2 regions of the Paenibacillus sp. 05T425 genome follow, and region 1 is predicted to be linked to the other one. Evidence: riboswitches for the same ligand, from Rfam matches in the RefSeq annotation. Region 1 holds a riboswitch; the other holds the start of a gene.
The links. Region 1 has a riboswitch for cyclic di-AMP ahead of AC1DF0_RS30640 (ubiquitin-like domain-containing protein). Riboswitches for the same ligand answer to the same signal wherever they lie in the genome.

Region 1 (3,942 bases):
GTGAGCGCTCCGATACCCGGGCCAATCTCTAACGCGCCTTTCGTCTTGTCGAGTTCTGCTGCCTCGACAATCTTATTTAATATATTTTGATCGATCAGGAAGTTCTGGCCTAAGCTCTTCTTGAACGAGAAGCCGTACTTCGCAATAATTTCTTTCGTCCGCTTCGGCGTTGCCACTTCGATAGCCGCTCTGCCTGACGCTGCGGTATTTTCTTGTCCGTTCATATCGCTATCCCTCCAGTTGCTGTTCCATCTCGCGCATAGCTTCGTCGAACTCTGCCTTCGAGATGCGGAAGCTTGTACAACGCTTATAAAATTGCTTGCCGTTCGCATAGCCAATACCAAGCAGCTTGCCTACCAGCAATCTGCGATTAGCCGCATCGGGATGCACGATCAATCCCGCTTCCATTAAGTGTTCCCAGGTCACCTCGCCAGCCGTATCCGTTGTCTCCGTTCGAAGCTCAGATAGCGCCTGGCGAATAGCTTCGGGGCTTGCGTTCTCAATGCCGATATCGCCCTTGTACAGCGCCTTCTCCTGCGGCAGGAACGCATGTTTGCAGCCGGGCGCATGCCTTGCCACAATCTTACGGATGCGTTCCCCTGCATGATCGGGATCCGTGAATATAATTACGCCGCGGCGTTCATTCGCCAGCGCTATGCGGCGCAGCACCTCATCGCCTATCGCCGAACCGTTCGTCTCGATCGTATCGGCTTCTACTGCGCGCTTCACCGCGACGGTATCATCCTTGCCCTCTACGACAATGATCTCCTTAATCACTAAGATCATTCCCTTCCTCATTTACTTAAATAACTCTGCAACAATTGCTGCCTTATTTGCGTCAATAAAACTACAAAAAGAAGAGGCTTAGCCTCTTCTTATGATGGCATATTTAATTGTACATTACGATAAGATGATGATAAACAGTTAGCTGCCGATAAAGCACTAAGTGGATGACGGTTTGTTCGGTCCAATAACGTACACGGTGTAACCCTTCTTGCGTCCGAACTTCTCCGCAGTCTTCTGACTGCCGAAATACACGTCGATCTTATTGCCCTTTATTGCGCTTCCCGTATCCTCTGCCCGGCGGAATCCGATGCCTTCAATGAATACCCACCAGCCGATCGGGATTACCTTCGGATCAACCGCGATCGTTCTTCCTTCCGTCACTTTCGTTCCGGACGCCGTAATGCCGTATTGAGGGTGGCTTTCGTCCTTGCCCGTCGATTCCACGCCAGCGGAATACGCAGTTAACGTGACGTTCTTCAAGATGCTCTTCGCCTTAAGCGTTACACCGTTCTTCGTCAACGTCTCCACAGTAGGACTACTGTTAGAGAGCACGGTTACCTTCGGCTCAGGCTTCTTCGTACCGACTGCCACGACTTGATCGACAGCAGCGGTCTCGATTACTTTGCTGACCATTTGCTTAGAAACAAGCACGCCATCCTCGTACTGCTTCTGAATATGCTCAACGATAAGGCCTTGCTTACCGGTCTGGATCAGCTTCTCCTTGCCGACCTCCAGCGTCGGATCTTCTTTCTTCACGATAGAGAATGGCATCGCCCGCTCGCTCTCCGATACTTTCGTATCGACGCGTACAACGGTTACCGACATATCCTCTTCGACAGATGAGTTAAGCGACGGTACTACTTTATCATGATTACGAACAGAAATATTTAATTGCTCGATCGCCGCTTGCACAGTTCCTTCTGTCGTGTACACCGTTGATGTCTTGCCATCCGCCGTTACATTGACCGCCACCGCATGATTAATTTCAACGCGATCGCCGTCTTTAATGGCTGCATTCAGAGGCACCGAAACCTTGTCATGCTCGCCAATCGTAATAGCTTGTTCATCCAGTAGGCGTTGCAGGACCCATTGCTTTGTTTCTACAACGGTTTCTTGTCCATTCACTACTACGGAGACGCTTTTGACAGCCGTTCCGTACAACAACACCAGTAACATGAAAGTCATAGCGATTGAGATAATAGCACTGAGTAGTATCAAACGCAAATTTTCATGCTTCCATCGCATTGCGAAAGACATGCTGGATGATCGTTTCCCATGGGTGTCCTTTACCTGGATTGTGCCCATTTCATCGGTCCTCCTTCATAGCCCCGCCGCCAAGTGTTACGCATGATTACAACTGACGCGACTATAGTATATTGGCGTGCGAGCACGCAATCCAGTAATTCTACTTCTTTTCTCGATCCTCTCACCTCCATGACTAACCCTATGACGACGATTTCCCGATTATTCGAAAATAAAAAGAAGCCGTCGACAGAGGATCTGTATCGTGGCTTCTCGGATGTCTACACGAGATATCATAAAAATGGGTGCACGAGGTTGATCGCTCTCTATGAACGCTTACGAGGTTAGCTGACGGATTCGGGCAAGAGAGCTGCCCTATTCGAAATCGCAATGCTCATGGCAATGGCTTCGAAATTCACCCCTGAAAAGATCAAAGCGCGGTCCTTCAAATACCCGCACTTGGGTCCCCCGTTCTCCTTCCGGAGATTAAGCGCAAACTGGAAATCCAATACAAAAAGTAATAACTCTGAAATGAATCATACCTTCACGGGCGGTCTGTTGTAAAGAAGCGATAAAAGACGATTTAAGCGAAAAAGCTGGTTAAAGTCGGAAAAGATTAAAGATTTCCTGAACAAAATCCAGTTTTATCGCCTAAAAGGTCATTGAATCTCTCGTTTCCTACCGTTTTTAAACAATACCAAAACATTTTTTACCGTTTTCGGTCGTAATTTTGGCTATTTCTTCCACGGATTTACCCAATAGCTCGGCAGCAGACTGGGCGACAAGAGAGACGTAAGCGGACTCATTTCGCTTCCCTCGGAACGGGTGAGGGGTCAAATAAGGGGCGTCCGTTTCGATCAATAATCGGTCCAATGGAACTTGCTTCAGCACCTCTTTTGGCACGCGTGCATTTTGGAATGTAACCGGTCCCCCGAACGAGATATAGAAGTTCATATCGAGGCAGGCTTTGGCCGTCTCCCAACTGCCGGAATAGCAGTGCATGACGCCTCCAACCTCTGCCGCATTCTCCTCGCGCAAGATCTTAACGATATCCTCATGCGCATCCCTATTGTGGATGACGATCGGCTTCTTCACCTTTCGCGCCAGCCTAATCTGCTCCCGAAATACACGATGCTGCACATCCTTAGGTGAAGTGTCCCAATGGTAATCAAGTCCTATCTCGCCTATTGCGACAACTTTCGGATGCTCGCATAGACGTTCAATCCATTCCAAGTCGTCTGGCGTCATATCGATGCTGTCGACAGGGTGCCAGCCAACCGCTGCGTAGATAAAGTCATAAGCTTCCGCAAGCGCAATCGTTGTCGGGATCGTCTCCCGATTGAAGCCGATATTGAGCAGCAGATCAACGCCCGCTTCTCTCGCTCGCTCAATTACCTCTTTACGGTCCTCGTCGAACTTATGTGAGTCTAGATGGGTATGCGTATCAAATAAATATGTCATGTTGATGTTATACTCCTTCATTAAGCTGAAATAGTTGTTTCAAATGAGGACTAATCTGCGAAATATTCATCCTGAGCGGCTCCTCTGGAAAATACAAATGATACTGTCCCTGATGTAAACCGGTGATCGATCTAACAATGTCGGATTTAGCCGATATTTCACTTATTTCATCCTGATGATCCAACAACAAAATCGGCGCTTTTTCTTTCTTTTCTCCCTCTTGTCTGTCGGGACGATACACGTCATACGGCAGATCGAACGGGAAATCCAGCTCCATATGGTACTCCGGAATCATGCCGATTGAGAGGAACAGCAAACGTATTTCTTCTAATAAAGTAGGCTCAGGATCATCGATCGTTATGTACTTGTATAATCGTCGATTCAGGAAGCGGTCGCATAGGTCGGCCAGCAGTGAATCGTCCTCTTCGGCCCATTGCATGAAAGCCGTCTGCG
Region 2 (3,942 bases), on a different contig from region 1:
AAGGATAATGAACGGATGCGCGAGAATCGCGATGGCGATCAGCTTCATTTCGCGAGGCTCGATCTTCCGTCCGAGAAACTCCGGCGTCCGTCCAACCATAAGCCCGCATATAAACACGGCCAAGATAGCGTACATAAGCATATTAATTAGCCCTACGCCCTTGCCCCCGAATACGACGTTAAGCATCATTTCGGCCAGCGGCACCAGTCCGCCAAGCGGCGTAAGCGTATCGTGCATATTGTTGACCGTTCCTGTCGTCGCAGCCGCCGTCACCGTCGTGAAGAGAGCGGATTGCGCGATGCCGAATCGAACCTCTTTGCCCTCCATGCTTCCCTGCGAGGCGTCGATGCCAAGCGCGGTCATTGCCGGGTTGCCCATCTTCTCGGCGCCATAAGCAACGCCAAGGAATACGAGGAACAAAGTCATCATGGCCGAAAAAATGATCCAGCCCTGCTTTTTATTTTTGGCGAATAAACCGAATGTGTAAGGCAGTGCTGCTGGAAGAACCCACATGCACAAAATTTCGATGACATTCGTTAACGGATTCGGATTCTCGAACGGGTGAGCCGAGTTGACGCCGAAGAAGCCGCCGCCGTTCGTACCGAGATGCTTGATCGATTCCAGCGAAGCGACCGGTCCGATCGCAATTTGCTGCACCGCGCCCTCGAATGTCTTGATCGCGATCGTCGGATCGAGTGTCTGCGGTACTTGCAGCGCAACGAGAACGAGCGTAACGATAAAGGCCAACGGAAGGAAAATTCTCGTATGGGCTTTAACAAAGTCTTCGAAAAAGTTGCCGATCGTTTTTCCTTTGCTCGTAATGCCCCTTACGAACGCGATTGCGACTGAAAACCCGGTTGCAGCGGATGTGAACATCATCATCATGATGACCGCCATTTGCGAAAAATAAGACAAAGCGCTCTCGCCGCTGTAATGCTGCAGGTTCGTATTGGTCATGAAACTGATAATCGTATTAAACGTTAGCGTAGGCTCCATGCTCGCCATGCCGTTCGGATTAAGCGGCAGCGCATGCTGCAGCCGTAGAATCAGATAGCTGAAAGCTACCAAAATAATGTTCGTGGCGATGAAACTGAGCGCATACGTTTTCCAGCTCATGCCCGCTCGATTCTTAAGTCCAATCAACCTGTAAATGAACCGTTCCGATCCTCCATATACTTTATCGAGCCGGTTGGACTCGTTCGAGAATACGTGATACACATACGTTCCGAGCGGCTTCACAAGCAGCAGAAGAACGGCAATGACAATTAATAGCTGCAAAATATCCATCGTTGTTCCTCCTGGTTAAAATTTTTCCGGGTGAATTAAAGCATATAATAGGTAACCGAATACGAGCACCGCAAGCGCTGCTACGATAATCATTCGCCATCGCCCCCCGTTTGCTTAACAGCTCTGTCGCACCAAGCAAGAAAACCATAAAACAATCCGAAGCAAACGATTAAAGTACCAATCATGTACAGATCCATCAAGGCAGTTCCCTCCTGCTATAGACATTTACAAAAAGTTATTTTTTCAATAGAAACCCAATTTCGCCGGTTTGCGAATGTACGATGTGATCTGCGCCAAGACCTTTATATATGACTCTTGGATTCCAATGCGTAGTAATGACGTAGATCGATCTAGACGTCCAATCCCTGCAGCATTGTATGAACCTGCAGCTAAGAGCTAAGCTGCTCTCAAAGATGAATACATCTCCAATGACCTTTTCCGGTATCATCCAACTATTCCTGTCATTAGTATTCACGTATAAAACGTTATTAAGTCCATGCTTACGAAGTTGTCTTTCCTCTAGCTTGCTGTTCGTCAGGACGATGAACGGCAGTCCGCGAAATACCAATGTTTTTATGAATGCTTTGCCAGCTTCATTAAGCCCGGCAACGATAATATGCTCCTCGCCCAACGGCAATCTCCTCCGAATTTCTGTAAAAAGGCAACAAAAAAGAAGCCTGCGGGAAAAGAGGACCTTTCCCCGCGGGCTTCTTCGGAGGCATGGCTAAGGAAGCCATGCCGAATCGGCACTGCGATGGTTGCCTCTCTCGATTACGCTTACGAGGTTAGCTGTCGGATTCGGGCGTGAGAGTCGCCCTACGCAAGGCAGTTAAGCCTTGCGATTCACCCCATGAGCACCTATGCGGCCGACTCCATCGCGGCGCATCGCTCTTTGGTTCCCCCGTTCCCGCAGACTGCTGCGGAACTCAGCGATAAAATAGCAATTAAAAACGAATCGTTGTATCATTCCTCTCTCCAAACCACGCTTACGAGGTTAGCTGTCGGATTCGGGCGGTGAGAGTCGCCCTACTTCGAAGCGGCATCCATGGTGCTGCCTCTTCGAAGATTCACCCCTGCCGTGCTGTCGTCCGACTCTCACATCGTACAAACGCACCGCTTCACATTTGGTTCCCCCGCTTTCCGCTTGCCTCGCKGAAACTCAGCGATCAGTCCATCGCAACTTCAATTGCGAATCCTGTATCGAATCTTACTCCCAGCCAAATTTTATGTAAAGCAGGTCCAGCGTCCATATTGGATAATATAGGAGCTTATAGAGTGATCGTTAACGTTTTCAAAAAGTTATAGCTCGATATTACTCACTTTTTCGCCAATTATCTCTCGTTTTCTGAAATTACATATATGCCTGAATTTCTTATCCAACACGCGCAAGCATGCTTTTTTTCAAATCATAAATAACAGAAGTAAAAACGAGTATTCCATCGAAAAAGCCTCTTTTCATGGATAAAATGATCGTCGCTCCTCTAATTTGCTCTTAGAGCGTCTTGTGCAACAAAATGAACCTTTTACAAATGCTTCGAATCGGTTTAGGATAGACGTCGAGCCGAAAAAGGCATATCATTATCGCTGAATTTGTCCATAGGATAAAGCGGGGGAACCAACAAGAGCAATCGTTCGATTGTTCGAATGGGGTGAATCCGAGGCACTGCCTCGGTAGGGCAGCTCTCTAGTCCGAATCCGTCAGCTAACCTCGTAAGCGAATAGAGGAGAGAATTTCATATGTTTATACAAGCACAAATCGACGAGCCATTACCTTCTTGCACCAACGACTGCCTGGCGCTAATCATTCGAAGAATCGAGATGTTCGTCATTCCTGATTACGATGGTTATTGCGCCGGCTATCGCGTCTGTCTCCATTTAGCAACGACTAACGGATTAGGCTGGGGTGAGTTGTTCGTGAATGAAGCAGATAAACCGGCAGACTGGATCAGATGGGGCAGCATGCTGCATCGTTATATAGGTGAGATACATGCTAAGGAAATCCCCGCTGACAATCGCATTCACGGTTTGTTCAACGACGCGCTTCTTCACGTTCGGAACGACAAGAGTACGAGAAATCCCGCCATGAGTGGAGATTTACTGCAGTGCTCCGTTTCCTATATCTCACTATTTTAAGGGTAAGTTGTCAGAATATTTAGCGAAAAGCATTTACAAACGGCGCGGATAGATTTATAATATACGGCATACTAACGCTGAATTTTTCGTTTGAAAAAGCGGGGGAACCAACGCGAGCCACTACTTGGATCAATCGATCCGCTCGCAAGGGGTGAATCCAAGGATTTGTAACCTTGGTAGGGCGTCTCTCTGTCCGAATCCGACAGCTAACCTCGTAAGCGAAATAAGGAGAGGTTTATTTATGTTGACGAAATCCGATTGTCATCTTTCTTTTCTGTCCGATCAAGATCTTAGTGACAGTCTCACCATCACACGCATCGAGTTGTTCGTTATTCCTGCCCTCGCCGTCGACTCTTCCGGTTATCGCGTATGTCTTCGAATGCTAAGCAACAAAGGGGTCGGCTGGGGTGAATTTTTTGCGCCTGAGTCCGACAGCCAAATCGATCTGAAGCAATGGAGCGAGCCGCTGCGTCAATTCGTCGGAGCTTTCACGGATTCTGCCTCGTTGTATGACTCTCTACT

Region 2: another riboswitch for cyclic di-AMP. It lies ahead of AC1DF0_RS17695 (hypothetical protein); the one in region 1 lies ahead of AC1DF0_RS30640 (ubiquitin-like domain-containing protein).

The regions. Positions count from the first base shown of each region.
Region 1 is NZ_JBFTLA010000025.1:10,137-14,078, reverse strand. Features, by position in the region: gene rsmA (16S rRNA (adenine(1518)-N(6)/adenine(1519)-N(6))-dimethyltransferase RsmA) at 1-224, opposite strand, end outside; gene rnmV (ribonuclease M5) at 229-777, opposite strand; gene AC1DF0_RS30640 (ubiquitin-like domain-containing protein) at 943-2,091, opposite strand; cyclic di-AMP (ydaO/yuaA leader) riboswitch at 2,346-2,531, opposite strand; gene AC1DF0_RS30635 (TatD family hydrolase) at 2,716-3,489, opposite strand; gene AC1DF0_RS30630 (HD domain-containing protein) at 3,497-3,942, opposite strand, start outside.
Region 2 is NZ_JBFTLA010000007.1:97,361-101,302, forward strand. Features, by position in the region: gene kdpA (potassium-transporting ATPase subunit KdpA) at 1-1,287, opposite strand, end outside; gene kdpF (K(+)-transporting ATPase subunit F) at 1,303-1,380, opposite strand; gene AC1DF0_RS17695 (hypothetical protein) at 1,523-1,918, opposite strand; cyclic di-AMP (ydaO/yuaA leader) riboswitch at 2,047-2,229, opposite strand; cyclic di-AMP (ydaO/yuaA leader) riboswitch at 2,256-2,462, opposite strand; cyclic di-AMP (ydaO/yuaA leader) riboswitch at 2,860-3,019, shown strand; gene AC1DF0_RS17700 (hypothetical protein) at 3,025-3,420, shown strand; cyclic di-AMP (ydaO/yuaA leader) riboswitch at 3,486-3,656, shown strand; gene AC1DF0_RS17705 (hypothetical protein) at 3,662-3,942, shown strand, end outside.